3 regions of the Bradyrhizobium arachidis genome follow, and region 2 is predicted to be linked to each of the others. Evidence: predicted binding sites of a transcription regulator. Region 2 holds the regulator's gene; each other region holds the start of a gene.
What was found. The regulator PhoB, encoded in region 2, activates phosphate uptake and scavenging genes when phosphate is short. The targets are predictions, from matches to a motif close to TGTCATNNANCTGTCAT.
Positions count from the first base shown of each region.

Region 1: WN72_RS26295 (glycerophosphodiester phosphodiesterase family protein) is a predicted target of PhoB. The motif match lies at 2,440-2,456, and genes of this name have one in related genera.
Region 3: WN72_RS24710 (DUF2278 family protein) is a predicted target of PhoB. The motif match lies at 4,827-4,843, and genes of this name have one in related genera.

Region 1 covers NZ_CP030050.1:5,620,164-5,627,758, reverse strand. The annotation lists gene WN72_RS26305 (helix-turn-helix domain-containing protein) at 1-655, shown strand, start outside; gene adh (aldehyde dehydrogenase) at 846-2,363, shown strand; gene WN72_RS26295 (glycerophosphodiester phosphodiesterase family protein) at 2,530-3,909, shown strand; gene pdhA (pyruvate dehydrogenase (acetyl-transferring) E1 component subunit alpha) at 4,167-5,189, shown strand; gene WN72_RS26285 (pyruvate dehydrogenase complex E1 component subunit beta) at 5,219-6,601, shown strand; gene WN72_RS26280 (DUF5076 domain-containing protein) at 6,605-6,907, shown strand; gene WN72_RS26275 (nucleoside deaminase) at 6,910-7,362, shown strand; gene WN72_RS26270 (pyruvate dehydrogenase complex dihydrolipoamide acetyltransferase) at 7,426-7,595, shown strand, end outside.
Region 2 covers NZ_CP030050.1:705,484-713,078, reverse strand. The annotation lists gene argF (ornithine carbamoyltransferase) at 1-226, opposite strand, end outside; gene WN72_RS03325 (aspartate aminotransferase family protein) at 226-1,428, opposite strand; gene WN72_RS03320 (GcrA family cell cycle regulator) at 1,883-2,395, shown strand; gene phoB (phosphate regulon transcriptional regulator PhoB) at 2,500-3,207, opposite strand; gene phoU (phosphate signaling complex protein PhoU) at 3,230-3,946, opposite strand; gene pstB (phosphate ABC transporter ATP-binding protein PstB) at 3,958-4,776, opposite strand; gene pstA (phosphate ABC transporter permease PstA) at 4,773-5,618, opposite strand; gene pstC (phosphate ABC transporter permease subunit PstC) at 5,620-6,609, opposite strand; gene pstS (phosphate ABC transporter substrate-binding protein PstS) at 6,776-7,595, opposite strand, start outside.
Region 3 covers NZ_CP030050.1:5,288,171-5,295,765, reverse strand. The annotation lists gene WN72_RS24745 (DASS family sodium-coupled anion symporter) at 1-178, opposite strand, end outside; gene WN72_RS24740 (enoyl-CoA hydratase/isomerase family protein) at 291-1,097, opposite strand; gene nthA (nitrile hydratase subunit alpha) at 1,217-1,852, shown strand; gene nthB (nitrile hydratase subunit beta) at 1,849-2,508, shown strand; gene WN72_RS24725 (nitrile hydratase accessory protein) at 2,508-2,888, shown strand; gene queC (7-cyano-7-deazaguanine synthase QueC) at 3,048-3,761, opposite strand; gene mazG (nucleoside triphosphate pyrophosphohydrolase) at 3,888-4,736, shown strand; gene WN72_RS24710 (DUF2278 family protein) at 4,902-5,930, shown strand; gene hflX (GTPase HflX) at 6,059-7,441, opposite strand; gene hfq (RNA chaperone Hfq) at 7,453-7,595, opposite strand, start outside.

The DNA of each region.
Region 1 (7,595 bases), 4.9 Mb from region 2:
CACGCCGGCCGACGATGCCACGTTCCAGTCCTGGGGCCTGTGGACCGGCGCGCTCTGGAGCGAGGAGTATGAGGGCACCAACGGCATCGGCACCTGCGTCGTCGAGCAGCGGCCGCTGACGATCGACCGTGATCAGCACTTCTTCACCCGCAACACGCTGCTGAGCTGCACCGCCGTTCCGATCTACGATCACGAGGCAGCTTTCGCCGGTGTGCTCGACGTCTCCTCCTGCCGCGCCGACCGCACCGATGCGTTCTCCAGCCTGATCGCGCTCGCGGCCGGCGAGGCGGCAAGGCGCATCGAGGCCGACTTGTTTCGCCGGGCGTTTGCTCATGCCCGCATCGTGCTGACGCAAGGTCCGGACGGCCAGTCGATCGGCCTCGTCGCGGTCGATGCGGACGATCTCGTGATCGGCGCGACCCGCACCGCCCGCGCGGGACTGGGGATCGCGCCGGGCAGGGCGATGCGGCCGGTGCCCGCGGCCGATCTGCTCGGTGGCGATGCCGCGCATGATCACCTTGCCGGCGGCCAGCGCGCGGTGTTGCAGCGGGCGCTGCTCCGCGCCGGCGGCAATGTCTCGGCCGCCGCCAAAGCCCTCGGCGTCAGCCGCGCCACGCTGCACCGGAAGCTGAAGCGGTTCGATATCAGGCATTAGGCCATCGTCCTCGCAATGACGATGTGGAGGCCGCGAGCGTCCCATCTCCCCCGCGACTGTCGCAGAACTGCGACACTCCCGCCCGGCCATCGTTTCTATCAGGGCTGACAGAAACCATCTCCCGCGAGATCGTCGGCGCAAGTCGTGAACACACGGCGGATCGCGCAAACATCAACATTGGGAGTGAGCAATGAACAAGGTGGAATTCCTCGGCGTCACCCAAAGCCCCTTCGCCGAACGCTACGACAATTTCATCGGCGGCAAGTTCACAGCACCCATCGCCGGCAAATATTTCGACAATGCCTCGCCGGTGAACGGCCAGATCGTCTGCAAGATTGCGCGCTCCGATGCGCAGGACGTCGAGGCCGCGCTCGATGCGGCCCATGCTGCCAAGGCCGCGTGGGGACGCACCAGCGTCGCCGAGCGCGCCGCGATCCTGAACAAGATCGCCGACCGCATGGAGGAGAATCTCGAGCGCCTCGCAATCGCCGAGACCTGGGACAACGGCAAGCCGATCCGCGAGACCCGCGCCGCCGACCTGCCGCTGGCGATCGATCACTTCCGCTACTTCGCCGGCGTCGTCCGCGCGCAGGAAGGCTCGATCGGCGAGATCGACCACGACACCATCGCCTATCATTTCCACGAGCCGCTCGGCGTGGTCGGCCAGATCATTCCCTGGAACTTCCCATTGTTGATGGCGTGCTGGAAGCTCGCCCCCGCGCTCGCCGCCGGCAATTGCGTGGTGCTCAAGCCGGCCGAGCAGACGCCGGCATCGATCATGGTCTGGGCCGAGATCATCGGCGATCTCCTGCCCCCAGGCGTCCTCAACATCGTCAACGGTTTTGGCCTCGAGGCCGGCAAGCCGCTCGCCTCCAGCCCGCGGATTGCGAAGATCGCCTTCACGGGCGAGACCACGACCGGCCGGCTGATCATGCAATATGCCAGCCAGAACCTGATCCCCGTGACGCTGGAGCTCGGCGGCAAATCGCCGAACATCTTCTTCAGCGACGTCACCGCCGAGGACGACGATTTCTTCGACAAGGCGATCGAAGGCTTCGTCATGTTCGCGCTGAACCAGGGCGAGGTTTGCACTTGTCCGAGCCGGGCGCTGGTCCACGCCGACATCTATGACCGCTTCATGGAGCGCGCGCTCAAGCGCGTCGCCGCGATCAAGCAGGGCGATCCGCGCGCGGCCGACACCATGATCGGCGCACAGGCCTCCAGCGAGCAGCTCGCAAAGATCCTCTCCTATATCGACATCGGCAAGCAGGAGGGCGCCAAGGTGCTGGCCGGCGGCGGACGCGCCGAGCTCGCGGGCGATCTCGCCGGCGGCTTCTACGTCCAGCCGACGGTGTTCGAAGGCAACAACAAGATGCGCATCTTCCAGGAGGAGATCTTTGGCCCCGTGGTCTCGGTCACGACCTTCAAGACCGACGATGAGGCGCTCGCGATCGCCAACGACACGCTCTATGGCCTCGGGGCCGGCGTCTGGAGCCGCGATGCCAACCGCTGCTACCGCTTCGGAAGGGCGATCCAGGCCGGCCGGGTCTGGACCAACTGCTACCATGCCTATCCCGCGCATGCGGCCTTCGGCGGCTACAAGCAGTCCGGCGTCGGGCGCGAGACCCACAAGATGATGCTCGATCACTATCAGCAGACCAAGAACCTCCTGGTCAGCTATAGCCCGAAGAAGCTCGGTTTCTTCTGATCGGCAAGCCCTGATGGCAAGGCACAGGCGGCGTCATGGCGGCGGCGCCTGTGCGCATCTATCATTGCGCACCCGCCGTCATCCGCCTGTCAGAGAATTGGGACAAGACGACAGGCTCGCCCTTGTGGCGTTTTGACGCGATGCTGCGCAAAGATGGAGGCTTGTCATGCAGGACAATCGTTCACGTCGAACGGTGCGTATTGGAGCGATGCTGTTCGGCGCGGCGCTCCTTCCTTTGTCGATGGCCTTCGCACAGACCGGCCCGGCTCCGGCTGGTGCCAAGCAGGTCCCGACCCTCGACGGCAAGCCGCCGCTGATCCTCGGCCATCGCGGCCTGCCGGGGTTGGTGGCCGAAGAGACCGAGGCATCGTACGAGCTTGCCGCGGCACTCGGCACCGACGCGCTCGAAGAGGATTTGCACCTGACCAAGGACTGCGTCCTGGTGGTGCGCCATAACCCCTGGCTCAGCGACAACACCAATGTGGCCGAGGTCGCCAAGACCAACGCGACTGTTGCGGCCCGCAAGCGCACCGTGCCCGGCGTGCGCGTCAAGGCGCCGGCTTCCCCGACCGCGCCTGCTGATTATCTGACTGATCTTACGGATCCCGCCGATCCGAAATCGGTGCTGAAGTCGCTGATCGTGGACGGCGAGGACCACACCAATGACTGGTCGATCACCGACTTCACCATGGCCGAGCTGAAGGAATGGATCGCCGGCACGACCTACGATGCCGCCAACGAACGGCCAAAAGTCTTCAACGGCAAATTCCCGGTCATCAGCTTCCAGGACGTCATCGACATCGCCAAGGCCAAGGGCAAGGCGACCGGGCGTCCCATCCTGGTCTATCCCGAGACCAAGAACCCGACCTGGAACAATGCCCAGGCCATCGCAAACGGCTGCGGTGCGCCCGGCAGCCGTCCGCTCGAGGATGCCCTGATCAAGATCATCAAGGACAATGGCCTCAACACCAAGGATGCGCCCATCCTGGTCCAGAGCTTCGAGCCCGGCAGCCTGAAATATATGCGCAGCCATGGGCTTCAGACGCGGCAGGTTCAGCTCATCGACGGCAACGGCATCGACTTCAAGACCGGCAAGGTGCTGCTCAACAACATCACGAGCTCACGTCCGTTCGACTGGACGGTTGCGGGTGATGCGCGCCTCTACGATGCGATGCTGACCCCTGAGGGCCTTGCCGAGATCAAGGCCTATGCCGACGGCATCGGGCCGTGGAAGGCCTATATCGTGCCGCTCAAGATCGTGCCGTGGAAGGACAGCAACGCCGACGGCACGCCCTACAAGGGATCGACCCCGGAGGCATCGACGCAGGAGCCGACCAGCCTCGTTGCCGGCGCGCACAAGCTCGGCCTGTTCGTGCACGTCTTCACATTCCGGAACGAGAAGAAATATCTCGCCGCCGATTATCACGGCGATCCCGGTCTCGAATATCTCAAATTTTTCCGTCTCGGCGTGGATGGGGTCTTCACCGACTTCACGCACACCGCCGTTGCCGCCCGCACAGCCTATCTGCGCGAGCTCGGCTGGTAAGGCCGACGGTACGAATCGGACACGCGCCAAGGGTCTCTGCTCGTGGGATGCGCGTGTCCGATATGCTTGCCGCATCTGCTGGCACGGCCTGTATTGGCGCGGAGCTAATGTTGCCCAATCGGCGCCAAAGGTTTTGCAAAGTTTCGGCCACGTTGCAGTGCGGCATAATGAAAATCGTGCTATTCCGTTGCGGTGCTTTCCAACCGCGTTTGACTTGGGTTAGAGAGGGCTGAAGTTTTCTCTGACCCGGAATTCCCATGGCCGCACCCAAGAAAGCCGCCGCAGGCGCTGCGCAGGACAAGACCGACGGCGGTTCGCCCCCGGAATTCACCAGGGAACAGGAGCTCAAGGCGCTCCGCGACATGCTCCTGATCCGGCGGTTCGAGGAAAAGGCCGGCCAGCTCTACGGCATGGGTGCGATCGGCGGCTTCTGCCATCTCTATATCGGCCAGGAGGCCGTGGTGGTCGGCATGCAGATGGCTCTGAAAGAGGGCGATCAGGTCATCACCGGCTATCGCGACCACGGCCATATGCTCGCCACCGGCATGGACGCCAACGGCGTCATGGCCGAGCTCACGGGCCGCCGCGGCGGCTATTCCAAGGGCAAGGGCGGCTCCATGCACATGTTCAGCAAGGAGAAGCACTTCTACGGCGGTCACGGCATCGTCGGCGCCCAGGTCTCGCTCGGCACGGGCCTCGCCTTCGCCAATCACTATCGCGGCAACGACAGCGTCAGCGTCACCTATTTCGGCGACGGTGCGGCCAACCAGGGCCAGGTCTATGAGAGCTTCAACATGGCCGAGCTGTGGAAGCTGCCGGTGATCTACGTCATCGAGAACAACCGTTACGCCATGGGCACCTCGGTCTCGCGCGCCTCTGCCCAGCAAGACTTCTCCAAGCGCGGTGCGTCCTTCAACATTCCCGGCAGGCAGGTCGACGGCATGGACGTCCGCGCCGTGAAGGCTGCGGGCGACGAGGCGGCGGCCTGGTGCCGCGCCGGCAAGGGCCCCTTCATCCTGGAGATGCAGACCTACCGCTATCGCGGCCACTCGATGTCCGACCCTGCAAAGTATCGCACGCGCGAGGAGGTCGAGAAGGTTCGCCACGACCAGGACCCGATCGAGCAGGTGCGCAACCGCTTGCTCGCGGCCAAGGTCAGCGAGGCCGATCTCAAGGCGATCGACGCCGAGGTGCGCGACATCGTCAATGCGTCCGCCGACTTTGCCCAGCATGATCCCGAGCCGGATGCCGCCGAGCTCTGGACCGACGTTTACCGCTGAACGCGCGCAAGCTTTCTTTTGGAGTCGATATGCCAATTCAAGTGCTGATGCCCGCGCTGTCGCCCACGATGGAGAAGGGCAACCTCGCCAAGTGGCTCAAGAAAGAGGGCGAGCAGATCAAGTCTGGCGACGTCATCGCCGAGATCGAGACCGACAAGGCGACGATGGAGGTCGAGGCGACCGATGAGGGGACGCTCGGCAAGATCCTGATCCCCGAGGGGACCGCCGACGTCGCGGTGAACACGCCGATCGCGACCATTCTCGCCGATGGTGAGAGCGCGGCTGATCTCGCGAAAGCCTCTGCACCGGCCGCGAAGGCTGCGGAGTCCGCGCCGCCCGCCGCCGCAAAGGCCGAGGCGCCAGCTCCCAAGGCTGCACCCGCGCCGCAGGCCGTCGCCGAGCCCGATCCGGAAGTGCCCGCCGGCACCGAGATGGTGACGCAGACCATCCGCGAAGCGCTGCGCGACGCCATGGCCGAAGAGATGCGCCGCGACGCCGACGTCTTCGTCATGGGCGAAGAGGTCGCCGAATATCAGGGCGCCTACAAGGTCACGCAAGGCCTGCTCCAGGAGTTCGGCGCCAAGCGCGTCATCGACACCCCGATCACCGAGCACGGCTTCGCCGGCGTCGGCGTCGGTGCCGCCATGACGGGCCTCAAGCCGATCGTCGAGTTCATGACCTTCAACTTCGCCATGCAGGCGATCGACCAGATCATCAACTCCGCGGCCAAGACGCTCTACATGTCCGGTGGACAGATGGGCTGCTCGATCGTGTTCCGTGGGCCCAACGGTGCGGCAGCCCGCGTTGCCGCCCAGCACAGCCAGGATTATTCGTCCTGGTACTCGAACATTCCGGGCCTCAAGGTCGTCGCGCCGTTCTCGGCCGCCGATTACAAGGGCCTGCTCAAGGCCGCGATCCGCGACCCCAATCCGGTGATCTTCCTCGAGAACGAGGTGCTTTACGGCCACACCGGTGAGGTGCCGAAGCTCGACGATTTCGTGATCCCGATCGGCAAGGCGCGCATCGTGCGCTCGGGCTCCCACGTCACCATCATCTCGTGGTCGAACGGCATGACCTATGCGCTCAAGGCCGCCGACGAGCTCGCCAAGGAGGGCATCGAGGCCGAGGTGATCGACCTGCGCACGCTGCGCCCGATGGACACCGAGACCATCGTCAACTCCGTCAAGAAGACGGGGCGCGCCGTCACCGTGGAAGAGGGTTGGGCCCAGAGTGGCGTCGGCGCCGAGATCGCCGCGCGCATCATGGAGAACGCCTTCGACTATCTCGACGCGCCTGTTACGCGCGTCTCCGGCAAGGACGTGCCGATGCCCTATGCCTCCAACCTGGAGAAGCTCGCGCTGCCCTCGGCGGCGGAAGTCGTCGAGGCCGCCAAAGCCGTCTGCTACAGGTAGACCATGGCGGGCCCCAAGGAGCAGCCACTGCCACCCGACGTCATGACCCGCGAGGATGCGGTCGAGATCCTGCGCGTGTTCGTGCTGGACGGCGGGCTGTCGATGGCGTTCCAGCGGGCCTTCGAGGAGCCCGACATGTGGGGGCTGCTGCTGGTCGATCTCGCCCGCCACGCCGCGCGCGCCTATGCGCGCGAGAGCGAATATACCGAGGAAGACGCGCTGAACCGGATCCTCGACATGTTCCAGGCCGAGATCGAGCGTCCCACCGACACCGGCACGACGACGCCGCGCGGGAAGGGGCACTGACCGTGGCGATCGAATCCCATCATTACGATTTCATGCTCGAGGCGATCCGCGAGGCGCAGGACTCGATTGCGCAGGGCGGCCTGCCGATCGGCGCCGTGCTGACGCGCGACAACAAGATCATCGCCCGCGGCCACAACAACCGCGTGCAGGAGAACAACGTCATCCTGCACGGCGAGATGAGCTGCCTGCGTGCGGCCGGCGCGATCTCGTTCCACGACACCGTCATGTACACCACGCTGTCGCCGTGCTCGATGTGCGCCGGCGCGCTCGCTTTGTTCAAGGTCAAGCTCGTGGTGATCGGGGAATCCGTCACCTTCGAGGGCTCCAAGGACATTCTCGACAAGTTCGGCATCCCCTGGATCGATCTTGCCGACGACCGCTCCATCACCATGATGAAGACGTGGCGTTCCAATCCCGCCAATGAGCGCCTGTGGCAGGGCGACATCGGCAACTAAACCTGGTCCTGTTCGTCCTCGCTCTCGGGGACGACGTTTTGAGAAGTTCTTCGTGAGGTCAGCATGCCTATCAACATCCTGATGCCCGCTCTCTCGCCGACGATGGAGAAGGGCAACCTCGCCAAGTGGCTGAAGAAGGAAGGCGACAAGGTCAAATCCGGCGACGTCATCGCCGAGATCGAGACCGACAAGGCGACCATGGAGGTCGAGGCCATCGACGAGGGCACGATCGC
Region 2 (7,595 bases):
GCATGATCGGCTCGCCGCCGAGCTGGCGCATGGCGACGTCGAACGACACGCGGGTGCGGGTCGAGGGACGCTCGAAGATCATCGCCAGCGTCTTGCCTTCGAGCGGCTTCACCGGCTGGTGCGCCTTCTGCTTCGCCTTCATCGCGGAGGATGCGGCGAGCATGCGCTTGAGCTCCGTCAGCGGCAGCTCGTTGATGTCGAGGAAATGCTTGGGTGAACTGCTCATCAGCTTGCCGCCCGCTTGTTGCCGGCAAGGGCCGTGCAGGCGCGCTCGAGCCGCGCGACGCTATCCTCGATCTCGGTTTCGGTGACGATGAGAGGCGGCAGGAAACGCACGACATTGTCGCCGGCGCCGACCGTGAGCAATTTTTCGTTGCGCAGCGCCGCGACCAGATCGCCGGAGGGCACCACGGCCTTGATGCCGATCAGGAGCCCCTCGCCGCGCACTTCGCTGACGACGTCGGGATGACGGTCGATCACGGAGGCGAGCTTCTGCTTGAGCAGCAGCGACATCTTCTGCACGTGATCGAAGAAGCCGGGCTTGAGCATGACGTCGAGAACGGCGTTCGCAGCCGAGATCGCGAGCGGATTGCCGCCGAAGGTCGAACCGTGCGAGCCGGGCCCCATGCCGGAGGCCGCCTCTGCGGTCGCCAGCACCGCGCCGATCGGGAAGCCGCCGCCGAGCGCTTTCGCCAGCGACATCACGTCAGGCGTCACGCCGGTGCGCCGATGCGCGAACAGATCGCCGGTGCGGCCCATGCCGGTCTGCACCTCGTCAAACGCGAGCAGCAGGCCCTTCTCGTTGCAGAGCTGGCGCAACGCCTTGAGGAAGGCGGGCGGCGACGAACGCACGCCGCCCTCACCCTGGATCGGCTCGATCAGGATGCCGGCGGTCTGCGGGCCGATCGCCTTCTTCACGGCCTCGATGTCGCCATGCGGCACCTGGTCGAAGCCGTCCATCGGCGGACCGAAACCTTCGAGATATTTTGCAGATCCCGTTGCAGCCAGTGTTGCCAGCGTGCGGCCGTGGAAGGCGCCTTCGAAGGTGATGATGCGGTAGCGCTCCGGATGCCCCTTGGAGAAGTGATGATGGCGGACCAGCTTGATCACGCCCTCCAGCGCTTCGGCGCCCGAATTGCAGAAGAACACGAAGTCCGCAAAGCTCTCGCTGCACAGGCGCGCGGCGAGCTTCTCGCCGTCGGGGCTCTGGAACAGGTTCGACATGTGCCACAGCTTCGTCGCCTGCTCCTGCAACGCCTTGACCAGCGCGGGATGGGCATGGCCGAGCGCGTTCACCGCGACGCCCGAAGTGAAGTCGAGATAGCGCTCGCCATTGGTCGCGATCAGCCAGCAGCCTTCGCCGCGCTCGAAACCGAGGTCGGCCCTGGCGAAAACGGGGAGCAAATGCGGCGCGGCGCTGTTGGTCATGACGATCACTTGGATGTTGCGGACGGCTTGAGTGCATTGCGCAACGCACCATTAACCGGCCCGGAAAACGAAACGTGCCGCCTTTTAAGGGCGGCACGTGCGACTATCTTATGCCTGGTGAGACGGGTGTCAATGCCGCCCGAAAGCCCCGGGAAACGCTGAATCCGTAGTCTTGCGGTGCCGATTTTGCGGGATTTTCACCACGGAACATGTGGAAGCGAGTCGGCGGACTCTTGCGCGCGAGTCACGCCATATTGTAGCGTTTGGACTGTCAGATACGACATCTCGTGCAGCAGTTCTGATCCCAAGAGTCCTCATGTACCGGCGTAAACGTTCGGGCGCATCCTGCGTGCCCGGCGAGCCTTAAGGGATTCTGGCGGCACGGGTTTTTCAAGGCTTAGGCATTCGCTGTGAGGCCCCAGGATGGCTGGCCGGCAGCGAGGGAAAGGGTGCAATGACGGTTTTGACCTGGTCCGATGATCGCGTCGAGCAGCTGAAGAAGCTCTGGGAGGCCGGACTTTCGGCCAGCCAGATCGCGGCCGAGCTCGGCAATGTGACCCGCAATGCCGTGATCGGCAAAGTGCACAGGCTCGGCCTGTCCGGCCGCGCCAAGAGCCCCTCATCGGCAGCGCCCCGGCCGCGCAAGGCCCGCCCCGCGCAGCACATGATGCGCGTGAGCCGTCCGATCTCGCGCGGCAACACCGCACTGGCGCAGGCCTTCGAGGTCGAGGTGGAGGCCGAGCCGGTCACCTACGATAACGTGGTGCCGATGAGCCAGCGGCTGTCGCTGCTGGAGCTGAACGAGGCGACCTGCCACTGGCCGGTCGGCGATCCCTCGAGTCCGGATTTCTTCTTCTGCGGCGGCAAGGCGCTTTCCGGCCTGCCCTATTGCGCGCAGCACTCGCGCGTCGCCTACCAGCCGGCGGCGGATCGTCGCCGTGCGCCGGCAAAGCCCGGCACGCGCTGAACGCTGCTTCAAACGACATCGTCCCGGCACGCGGCCGGGACGACCCGTGACATAAAAAAGCGCGCCACTTGGCGCGCTTTTATTTTGCTCGCTTGCAATCGTTCTTACGTCTGCTCCGCCTTCGCAAAGCGGTCGTCGAGCGCGTAGCCGGCGCCGCGGACAGTGCGGATCGGGTCCTGCTCACGACCGAGATTGAGCAGCTTGCGCAGGCGGCCGATATGCACGTCGACGGTGCGTTCGTCGATGTAGATGTCACGGCCCCAGACGCTGTCGAGCAGCTGCTCGCGCGAGAACACGCGGCCCGGATGCTCGAGGAAGAACTCCAGCAGGCGATATTCGGTCGGGCCGAGATCGATCGGCCGGCCCGAGCGCGCGACGCGGCGCTTGTCGCGGTCGAGCTCGATGTCGCCATAGGCGAGCACGGTGGCGAGCCGCTCCGGGCTTGCGCGCCTGAGCAGGCCCTTCACGCGCGCCAGCAGCTCCGGCACCGAGAACGGCTTGACGATGTAATCGTCGGCGCCAGTCGCAAGCCCCCGCACCCGCTCGCTCTCCTCGCCGCGCGCGGTGAGCATGATGATCGGCAGCTGCTTGGTCTCCGGGCGGGTGCGCAGCCGCCGGCACAGCTCGATGCCGGAGAGGCCCGGCAGCATCCAGTCGAGCACGATCAGGTCGGGGATGTGTTCTTTGAGACGGGTGTCGGCGTCGTCGCCGCGCATCACCGTCTCGACGTCATAGCCGTCGCCTTCGAGGTTGTAGCGAAGCAGCTCGGTGAGAGCTTCCTCGTCTTCAACCACCATAATGCGTGCGCCCATGGTGTCGTCGCTCCTTGACTCTTCAGCTATTCGGGACCGTTGTGGCAAAGGTCGTCATGTCACCCTTCGGCCGCTTGTCGGTGATCGCCTGGCCCTCGATCATGTAGAACACGGTCTCGGCGATGTTGGTGGCATGGTCACCGATGCGCTCGATGTTCTTGGCGCAGAACATCAGGTGGATGCAGAACGAGATGTTGCGCGGATCCTCCATCATGTAGGTGAGGAGCTCGCGGAACAGCGAGGTGCAGATGGCGTCGACTTCCTCGTCGCCCTTCCACACCGCCATCGCCGCCGGCAGGTCGTGCGCGGCGTAGGCGTCCAGCACCGACTTGACCTGCTGCTGCACGAGGTCGGTCATGTGCTCGAGGCCGCGGAACAGCTTGAGCGGATGGAAGTCCGTCTCCAGCGCCGCGACGCGCTTGCCCATGTTCTTGGCGAGGTCGCCGATGCGCTCGAGATCGGTCGCGACGCGCATCGCGCCGACGATTTCGCGCAGGTCCACCGCCATCGGCTGGCGACGGGCGATGGTGAGAACGGCGCGCTCCTCGATCTTCTTCTGGAGCGCGTCGATCTCGGCGTCGGTCGCGACCACGCGCTGGCCGAGCGCGACGTCGCGGCGGATCAGCGCGTCGACGGAATCGACTATCATGCGCTCAGCGAGGCCGCCCATCTCGGCGACCAGGCGCGTGAGCTCCTGGAGGTCGGTGTCGAAGGCCTTTGCGGTATGTTCAGAACCCATATCCCGTCTCCTCAGCCGAACCGGCCGGTGATGTAATCCTGCGTCCGCCGATCGCTCGGCGACGTGAAGATCTTGCTGGTGTCGTCGAACTCGATCAGCTCGCCAAGATACATGAAGGCGGTCTTGTCAGAGACGCGGGCCGCCTGCTGCATATTGTGGGTGACGATCGCGATGGTGTAGTTCTCGGACAGCTCCTGGATCAACTCCTCGACCTTGGCGGTCGAGATCGGGTCCAGTGCCGAGCAGGGCTCGTCGAACAGGATCACCTCGGGCCGCACCGCGACGGTGCGGGCGATGCAGAGGCGCTGCTGCTGGCCGCCCGAGAGCGACAGGCCGGACGCGTTGAGCTTGTCCTTGACCTCGTTCCAGAGGGCGCCACCGCGCAGCGCCTTCTCGACGCGGTCGTCCATCTCGGACTTCGATATCTTCTCGTAGAGGCGGATGCCGAACGCGATGTTCTCGTAGATCGTCATCGGGAACGGCGTCGGCTTCTGGAACACCATGCCAACGCGGGCGCGCAGCAGGTTGAGGTCCAGCTTGGGGTCGAGGATGTTGGTCTGGTCGAGCATCAACTGACCGGTGACGCGCTGGCCCGGATAGAGGTCGTACATCCGGTTGAAGATGCGCAGCAGGGTCGACTTGCCGCAGCCCGACGGGCCGATGAACGCCGTGACGCGGTTGGTGCCGAGCGTCAGGTTGATGTTCTTCAGCGCGTGATGCTCGCCGTAATAGAAGTTGAGGTTGCGCACCGTCACCTTGGCCGGGGCATCGGGTAGCGGCTGCGAGCCGTGCTGAACGGGCGTACTGACGGTAACTGACATATCGCTCATTTTGCGGTCCTCTCGGCGCTCAGGATGCGCGCGCCAATGTTCAGGGCAAGCACGGTCAACGTGATCAGCAGGGCGCCGCTCCAGGCGAGCTGCTTCCAGTAGGCGTAGGGGCTCTGCACGAAGTTGTTGATGGTCACCGGCAGGTTGGCCATCGTCTTGTTCAGGCTCAGGCTGAAGAACTGGTTCGACAGCGCGGTGAAGAGCAGCGGCGCGGTCTCGCCGGCGACGCGGGCGGTGGCCAGCATCACGCCGGTGATGAGGCCCGAGCGCGCGGCGCGATAGGCGATGCGCTTGATCACCAGCGAACGCGGCAGGCCGAGCGCGGAGGCCGCCTCGCGCAATGCGTTCGGCACCAGCAGCAGCATGTCCTCAGTCGTGCGCAGCACCACCGGAATGACGATCACGGCGAGCGCGAGGCAGCCGGCGATCGCCGAGAAGCCGCGCATCGGCACCACCACAGCGCCGTAGATGAACAGGCCGATGATGATCGAGGGCGCCGACAGCAGGATGTCGTTGATGAAGCGGATCACCGAGGTCAGCTTGTCGTTGCGGCCGTACTCGGCGAGATAGGTACCGGCGAACATGCCGAGCGGCGCGCCGATGCCGACGCCGAGCACGGTCATGATCACCGAGCCGACGATGGCGTTGAGTAGGCCGCCCTCGGTCGAGCCGGGCGGCGGGGTGTTTTCGGTGAAGACCTGGAGGTTGAGCCCGGTCAGGCCGTTGTAGAACAGCGTCAGCAGGATCAGCGCGAGCCAGGTGACGCCGAAGGCGGCGGCGGCGAGGCAGAGCGCGCGGATGACGATGTCCATGCGGCGGCGGCGTGCGTAAATCGGGTTCATGTTACTTCCCCGCCTTCTTTTCGAGACGCAGCAGCATCAGGCGCGCGGCTGCGAGCACGAAGAATGTCAGCACGAACAGCAGGAGGCCGAGCAGGATCAGGCCGGACTGGTGCAGGCCGTCGCTTTCGGCGAACTCGGACGCGATCGCCGCCGAGATCGTGGTGCCCGGGGCGAAGATCGACGAGGAGATGCGGAACGAGTTGCCGATGATGAAGGTCACCGCCATGGTCTCGCCGAGCGCGCGGCCGAGCGCCAGCATGACGCCGCCGATGACGCCGACGCGGGTGTAGGGGATCACGACGCTGCGGACGACTTCCCAGGTGGTGCAGCCGACGCCGTAGGCGGCTTCCTTGAGCACCGGCGGCACCGTCTTGAACACGTCGACCGAGATCGAGGTGATGAAGGGCAGCACCATGATGGCGAGGATCAGCGAGGCGTTGAACAGGCTGAGATAGGACGGGGGACCTGCGAAGATCGCGCCAAGCACGGGGATGCCGTCGAAGATCTTGATCATGAACGGCTGGAAGGTGTTGGCCAGGAACGGGCCCAGCACGAAGAAGCCCCACATGCCGTAGATGATCGAGGGGATGCCGGCGAGCAGCTCGATCGCCATGCCGATCGGGCGGCGCGCCCATTGCGGGCAGAGCTCGGTGAGGAAGATGGCGATGCCAAGTCCAACCGGAATGGCGATCAGCATCGCGATGAACGAGGTGACGAGCGTGCCGTAGATCGGGCCGAGCGCGCCGAGCACGGGGGGATCTGCCGACGGCGCCCAGCGCTGCGTCCACAGGAACGAGAGGCCGTATTCCTTCATCGCCGGGAAGGCACCGACGATCAGCGAAACAATGATGCCGCCGAGGATCAGCAGCACGGAGATCGCGCTGAGGCGCGTGATCCAGTAGAAGGTGAGGTCACCGAGCTTGAACGCGCTCAATGCCTTGGCGCGATCATACGGTCCGGCGGCATCTACTACATTGCTCTCGACAGCCATCTCTGCCACGCCGATCCCCTGTACTGACTATACGTTTTTTTAAGTTGCTGTCGCGTGCCCCGGATGGTTCGCCATTGCGGCACCGGCCCGGAGAACGATCGTTCGCGAGAGCTCCGGACCAGCGGCGCGGCTTTCGCAGCCGCGCCGCCTTCCGGAACAGGAGAGCTTAGCTCTTGATGTCGGCCGACCAGGTCTTCTCGATCAGCTTCACGACGCTCTCGGGCATCGGGATATAGTCGAGCTCCTCGGCCGCCTTGGCGCCGTTCTTGAACGCCCAGGTGAAGAACTTGATGGCTTCCTTCGACGCCACCTTATCAGCCGGCTCCTTGTGCATCAGGATGAAGGTCGCCGCGGTGATCGGCCAGGACTTGTCGCCGGGCTGGTCGGTCAGGATGACGTAGTAGCCGGGAGCCTTGGCCCAGTCGGCGTTCGAAGCGGCCGCCTGGAAGGCTTCGACAGTCGGCTGAACCGGCTTGCCGGACTTGTTGACGAGACCGGTGTAGGTCAGCTTGTTCTGCTTGGCATAGGCGTACTCGACATAGCCGATCGAGTTCTTGGTCTGGCTGATGTTGCCCGACACGCCTTCGTTGCCCTTGGCGCCGACGCCGACCGGCCATTCGACCGCGGTGCCCTCACCGACCTTGCTCTTCCAGTCCGCGCTGGCCTTGGAGAGGTAGTTGGTGAAGTTGAAGGTGGTGCCCGAGCCGTCCGAGCGGCGGACCACGGTGATCGCGTCCGACGGCAGCTTCACGTTCGGATTGAGCTTCTTGATCGCGGCGTCGTCCCACTTGGTGATCTTGCCGAGATAGATGTTGGCGAGGGTCTCGCCGTCGAACACGAGCTCGCCGGCCTTGACGCCCTCGAGGTTGACGACGGGGACGATCGCGCCCATCACCATCGGCCACTGAACGAGGCCGTCCTTCTCGAGCTGCTCGGCCTTGAGCGGCGCGTCGCTGGCGCCGAAGGTCACGGTTTTGGCCTGAATC
Region 3 (7,595 bases), 4.6 Mb from region 2:
GCATCGATTCCAGGATGAGCCCGGTGATCACAGCCGCGAACACGGCGAAATAATGCCACTGATTGGCGTTGAGCCCTGGCGGCACCGGCCACAGATAGATCGCCAGCCACACCGCCAGCGGCGTGACCAGCCTCCAGCGAAACCCTTTTGCCTCAGGCGCCTGCGAACCAGCGGCCATGGGCCCTCCCCTCGATTGTCGTTGCATCGTGCAGCCCGTTGGCCGGGCCTGCTTTTGTCCCAGTTCGGCGTATACGGACTGTCCGCCACGCTAGCAATGGCCTGGCTTGGTTCTACCGCCCCTTGAACCGCGGCTTGCGCCGCGTCAGGAACGCCTCGACGCCCTCCCTGTGGTCCTCGCTGAGGCTTGCCAGTGCGAACTGGTCGACGTCCATGTGGCTGGCGAGGTCGTCAAGCGCATGCGCGAGCCGGTTGACCGTCAGCTTTGTCATCGCGACCGAGAGCGGCGGCTGCGCGGCGACCTTGCGGGCGAGCTCCATGGCGGCGTCGAACGCATGGCCGGGATCGACCACCTGCTCCACCAGGCCCCATTCATAGGCCTCATCCGCGCTGATGCGCTCATCTGCCAAAATCACCGCCTGCTTGGTACGGGCCGGGCCCATGAGATGCAGCATGCGCGGGATGCTCTGCCAGCTCATGTTCATGCCGAGCCCGATCTCGGGCACGCGCAGATGTGCATCACGGCCCATGATGCGGAAGTCGAGCGCTACGGCAAGCGCCACGCCGCCGCCGACGCAGAAGCCCTCGATCGCCGCGATCGTGATCTGCTCCATCTCCTGCCAGGCATGGGTCAGGCGCGGCCCGAGCTTGAGGTGCCGGCGCAGCGTGCCGAGGTCCATGTCCTTGCGTGCGCGTCCTTCGGCGTCCTTCAGGTCGAAGCCCGCACTGAAGGCGCCCGTGCTGCCGGTCAGCACCACGACGGACGTCGCAGCATCGTCCTCGAAGCTGCGTGCGGCCGCGGTGAGCTGGCGCAGCGCCTCGGGCGAGAGCGCGTTGATGCCGTCGCTACGGTCGAATCGCACGACCGCGATCCGCCCCTCGGGGCCGAGGCCTTTCTCGATTTTCACGTAATTCGTCACCGGCGCCTCCAGTCTGCTTCCGGCGATGCTAGCCTACCTCGGGCCTCACGAATATGGGACCCGGCTGCACCGCAACGCATACTCGACAGGCGGGGACCATTGCGCCTATCCTTCGTCCCATGAGCCACGATCACGACCATCATCATCACCACGATCACGATCATTCGGAGCTGTCCGAGACCGAGCTGCGCGTGCGCGCGCTCGAGACGATCCTGACCGAAAAAGGCTATGTCGAGCCGGCTGCGCTCGATGCGATCATCCAGGCCTATGAGACCAAGATTGGCCCGCATAATGGCGCGCGCGTCGTCGCCAAGGCCTGGACCGATCCGGCGTTCAAGCAGGCGCTGCTGGAGGACGGTAGCAAGGCGATCGGCACGCTCGGCCATGTCAGCCGCGTCGGCGACCATCTCGTCGTGGTCGAGAACACGCCCGTGCGCCACAACATGGTCGTGTGCACGCTGTGCTCCTGCTACCCCTGGGAAATGCTGGGGCTGCCGCCGGTCTGGTACAAGGCCGCGCCCTATCGCTCGCGCGCGGTGAAGGATCCGCGCGGCGTGCTCGCCGATTTCGGTGTCAGCCTGCCGAAGGACATCGAGCTCCGTGTCTGGGACTCCACTGCCGAGACGCGCTTCCTGGTGCTGCCGATGCGCCCCGAAGGCACCGAAGGCTGGAGCGAGGAACAGCTCGCCGAGCTCGTCACGCGCGACTCCATGATCGGCACCGGCTTTCCGGCCAAGCCTGGAGCGCCGTCGTGAACGGCGTCCACGACATGGGCGGCATGGACGGCTTCGGCAAGGTCGAGCCCGAGCCGAACGAGCCGATGTTTCATGAGGAGTGGGAGTCGCGCGTGCTGGCCATGGTGCGCGCGATGGGCGCAGCCGGCGCCTTCAACATCGACACCTCGCGCTTCTACCGCGAGACGCTGCCGCCGCATGTGTATCTCTCGAGCTCCTACTACAAGAAATGGTTCCTCGGGCTCGAGGAGATGCTGATCGAGAAGGGCTACCTCACGCGTGAGGAAGTCGCGGCCGGCCACGCCATGCAGCCCGGAAAGGCGCTCAAGCACGGCAAGTTCGATCTCGCCAATGTCGAGCGCGTGATGGTGCGCGGCAAGTTTGCCCGCCCTGCTCCGGCGCCGGCAAGATTCAAGATCGGCGATCGCGTCCGCGCCAAGAACATCCATCCGACCACGCACACACGGCTGCCGCGCTATGTCCGCGGCCATGTCGGTGTCGTCGAGCTCAACCACGGCTGCCACGTGTTTCCGGACTCGGCGGCGATGGAGCTCGGCGAGAATCCGCAATGGCTCTACACCGTGGTGTTCGAAGGCAGCGATCTCTGGGGCGAAGATGGCGATCCGACGCTGAAGGTCTCGATCGACGCGTTCGAGCCCTATCTGGACCCGGCTTGATGAGCAGCACGGCTGCCGCGGCCGCGACGGCGGCCATCCCGAGCATTCCGCGCGATGACGACGGCCCGGTGTTCCGCGCGCCCTGGGAGGCGCATGCCTTCGCGATGGCCTTGAGCCTGCACGAGCGCGGCGTGTTCACTTGGCCCGAATGGGCGGCGGCGCTGGCCGACGAGATCAAGCGCGCACAGGCCGCCGGCGATCCTGATACGGGCGAGACGTATTATTTGCACTGGCTCGCCACACTGGAAGGCCTCGTCGCGCGGAAAGGCGTCGCCTCGATGGAGACCCTGCACCGCTACCGCTACGCTTGGGACCATGCTGCGGATCGTACGCCGCATGGCAAGCCGATCGAGCTGCGGGACGAGGATTTTGCGGGGTAGTCTAGCGCCGCGTCGTGTTGCGGACGCTGTTGCTCCAACCAACACTGTCATTCCCCGCGAAGGCGGGGAATCCAGTACGCCGCGGTCCCTCGGCCCAAACACGGCCTCTGGGATACTGGATCACCCGCTTTCGCGGGTGATGACACCGAAAATGTGGGCTCAGCGCCCCGCCACGAACTCCCGCCACCCCTTCGCCCGCAGGCTGCACGCCGGACACTCGCCACAGCCGTAGCCCCAGTCGTGCTGCGCGCCGCGTTCGCCGAGATAGCAGGTGTGGGACTGCTCGCGGATGAGGTCGACTAGCCCGTCGCCACCGAGATCATGCGCCAGCTTCCAGGTCGCGGCCTTGTCGATCCACATCAGTGGCGTGTGCAGCTCGAATTTGCGGGCCATGCCCAGAGACAGTGCGGCCTGCATGGCGCGGATGGTGTCGTCGCGGCAATCGGGATAGCCGGAATAGTCGGTCTCGCACATGCCGCCGACGATGTCCGTGATACCGCGCCGATAGGCCAGCGCTGCTGCAAAGGTCAGGAACACCAGGTTGCGGCCGGGCACGAACGTATTGGGCAGGCCGTCGGCGCCCATGGCGATCGCGACGTCGCGCGTCAGCGCCGTCTCGGACACGGCGGCCAGCGTCGGGATCGACAGCGTATGGCTCTCGCCGAGCCTTAGAGCCCAGTCCTCGCGCAGGCCCTTGATGCCGTCGAGCAGACGGTCGCGGCAGGCGAGCTCAATGGCATGGCGCTGGCCATACTCGAACCCCAGCGTCTCCACGCGCGCGAAGCGGCTCAGCGCCCAGGCGAGACAGGTGGTGGAATCCTGGCCGCCCGAAAACAGCACGAGCGCGGTTTGTGATGAAAATGCGTCACTCATGGCCCGCGCTTTAGCATTGCGGGCGCGGCCCGCCAATCGGTGGAAATCGGTCCGTTCCGCCGCGCCGCGCTGGGAACGGCGGCCCGCTTTTGGCATAAGTCTCTGGACCCAGGAGACTGCCCCGCAATGACCCCTTCCCGCGACATTTCCCGCCTGATCGAGATCATGGCGGCGCTGCGCACGCCGGTGACCGGCTGCCCCTGGGACCTCGAGCAGGACTTTTCGACGATCGCGCCCTACACGATCGAGGAGGCCTACGAGGTGGTCGATGCCATCACCCGCGGCGATCTCGACGATCTCAGAGAGGAGCTTGGCGATCTCCTGCTCCAGGTCGTGTTCCACGCCCAGATGGCGTCGGAGCAGAACGCCTTTGCGTTCGGTGATGTCGTTGAGGCCATCACGCGAAAGATGATCCGGCGCCATCCGCATGTCTTCGCCGACAAGGACGGCAATCTCGCCTCCCACCACGTCAAGGAAGTCTGGGACCGCATCAAGGCCGAGGAGAAGGCCGAGCGTGCCGCGCGCCGGCCGCCGGAGCAAATGCCCGCGCACAAATCGTTGCTGTCCGGCGTGAAGGCCGGCCAGCCGGCGCTGACGCGCGCGATGGAGCTGCAGCGCAAGGCTTCCACCGTCGGCTTCGACTGGAACGACCCGCGCGCGGTCCTGCAAAAGATCCGCGAGGAAGCCGACGAGATCGAGGCCGCGCTCGACCGCAACGACAGGCAGGAGATTGCCGAAGAGACCGGCGATTTGATGTTCGCCCTCGTCAACCTCGCCCGTCACGTCGATGCCGATCCGGAAGCCGCACTGCGCGCGACCAATGCGAAGTTCGAGCGGCGCTTTGCGTTCATCGAGCGTACGCTGGAGGCGCAGGGCCGCACGCTGGACCAGGCGTCGCTGGAAGAGATGGACGCGCTGTGGAATGCAGCGAAGGTCGTGGAGAAACCGGAGACTCGCCAGGAGGCTCGCCGCTAGCCTTACGGCATTGCCCTGATGTGGCATCGGCGGGCTGACGTGATTTCCGGATAGGTCAGCAGTTTTTCCTGAATGCGGCCGAGACGATGAAGCCATGAAACCGTCACGACCCGCAGTCTAAAGTTGAATAACGAAGCCCGCGCAGCCGAAACCCAGGTGAGTGCGATGCCACTGAAGCACTATTCGGTCCTCAAGGGACGCCCGATCGCGATGCGTTTCGGCACTGGCCAATCGCCGCACTATCAAGTCCATATCGTGGCCGACAACGCGGATTTCCGCATCGCCGTCAATGTGCAGTCGGCCGACGGCAGCGAAGTCGAGTTCCTGGTGCGATCGCGCTTTGTCCATCCGATCACCGACGAGCTCGCGGCGCTGCCGCCGGGACTGCACGCGCAACCGCCGAGACCGGGCGGTCTCGCGCTCGACTTCATTCGTGGAAATCTGATGCAGCCGCAGGAGATGGTGCCGCTCCCGCTGTCCTTGCCCGGACCGGACAATGACCTCAACGAGAAACTCGACCAGTTCGTCCAGCGTGCTCTCTCGAACGAAAACGCGATGATGTACGCGTTCGGCGAGACATGGGGACCCGAGCCGAAAGCGGACAATTATTTCGGTTTCCGCCCCGGACGCGGCATTCACGACATCCATATGAATCAGGGAAATCCGAGCGGAAAATTCTCCGGCGACAACGGACCGTGGCAGGACGGCGGGCTGGTGTTCGAATTCCCGGATCAGAACCTATGGACCGCGATCTTCCTCAAATTCCAGACGCAGGCCTGGCACACCGACGACAAGACCGGTGATCCCATCGATCTCGGCGGCGGCACGCCGACACCGCGGCCGGATCCGACGATCCCTCCGACCGGGCAGATGCCCGACGGCCTCGTGCGCATCATTGCGGCACTCGTCAACGCTGTGAAGACGCCCGAGCGGGAAGTCGTGACGCTGCTCAACACGGCCGATCGCGACATCGATCTCACCGGCTGGATGCTGGCCGACAAGCAGAAGAACAAGATGGTGCTGTCAGGGACGATCGCGGCCGGCGGCACGCTGGCCGTTGTCGTTCAGAAGCCGATGGAACTGTCGAACCAAGGCGGCATCATTTCGCTGCTGGACGATCATGGGATCAAGATCCACGGCGTCGCCTATACCAGGGCGCAAGCGAAAACTCCGGGCCTGACCATTCCGTTCTAGTGTCCTGAGTCACAAGGCTTACGCAGAAAGTCCGTAGCCCGGATGGAGCGAAGCGCAATCCGGGGCGCGCCGCGTTGTGACATCCCGGATTTCGCTTCGCTCCATCCGGGCTACAAAGTGGGGCTGGATTACGCCGACAGACGCGGCACGGCGTCGAACCTGTTCACCACGATATCCCGCTTGGTCTCGTCGACCCGCACGGTCATGTCGAAGCGGCCGTCGTGCAGCTCTTTCGCCAGCACCTCGGAATTGCGATGCAGCCAGCTGATGCCGGCGCCGTCGGCGGCGTCGATGGAGAGATCGAGCGTGGTGCGCTTGGCCGCTAACCGCTCTTCGATCGCGGCGAGCAGTGCGTCGATCCCCTCGCCCGACACGGCGGAGACCAGCATCGCCGGATGATCCTCCGGCCTGCGCGCGGCGATGTTCAAGAGCTCTTCGCGCTGCTCGGGATCGTAACGATCGATCTTGTTCCAGACCTCGATGATGCGGCCAGAGTCATCGGGGTTGATGCCGAGCTGGCGCAGCACGGCGTCGACGTCGCTCTGCTGGGCCTCGGCGTCCTCATGCGAGATGTCACGGACGTGCAGGATGACGTCGGCCTCCAGCACCTCCTCCAGCGTGGCGCGGAAGGCGGCGACCAGCTGCGTCGGCAGGTTCGAGATGAAGCCGACGGTGTCGGACAGCATCGCCTTGCCGCCATGCGGCAGGTTGAGCGCGCGCAAGGTCGGGTCGAGCGTTGCGAACAGCATGTCGGCCGCCTGCACGTCGGCGCGGGTCAGGCGGTTGAACAGCGTCGACTTGCCGGCGTTGGTGTAGCCGACCAGCGCGACCACGCGGTACGGCACGCGCTGGCGGCCGGCGCGATGCAGCCGCCGCGTCGCCTGCACCTTCTTCAGCTCGCCCTCGAGCTTGGTGATGCGCTCCTGGATCAGGCGGCGGTCGGCCTCGATCTGGGTCTCGCCGGGACCGCCCATGAATCCGAAACCGCCGCGCTGGCGCTCCAGATGGGTCCAGGACCGCACCAGGCGCGAACGCTGGTAGTTGAGATGCGCCAGCTCGACCTGGAGCGAGCCCTCCTTGGTCTTGGCGCGGCGGCCGAAGATTTCGAGGATGAGGCCGGTGCGGTCGAGCACCTTGGCGTGCAATTCCTTTTCGAGATTGCGCTGCTGGATCGGCGCCAGCGCGCAATCCATCACCACGAGCTCGACGTCGAGGCTCTTGGCCAGCGCGGCGATCTCCTCGACCTTGCCCTTGCCGATATAGGTCGCGGGCCGGATCTGGCTGATCGGCGCGATGATGGCGTCGGCAATGACGAGGTCGATCGCGCGCGCGAGGCCAGCGGCTTCGTCGAGCCGGGCCTCGGCGTCACGCTGAACATGGCTCTCCGATTGCGCGTCGGCACTTCCCGCGCGCGCTCGCAAGTAGGGGCCGATGACAAGCACCCGCCCCGTCTGCTTAGCCCCAGCCGACCGCGGACGGTCGGCATCCCCGTCGAAATTCCGGGGTTCCAATCAGATCACTCTCAAGCCGGCTGATCCTCGCCGCCTTCGAACAACTGGATCGGAGCGCCCGGCATGATGGTCGAGATCGCATGCTTGTAGACGAGCTGCGAATGACCGTCGCGCCGAAGCAGCAAACAGAAATTGTCGAACCAGGTCACGATGC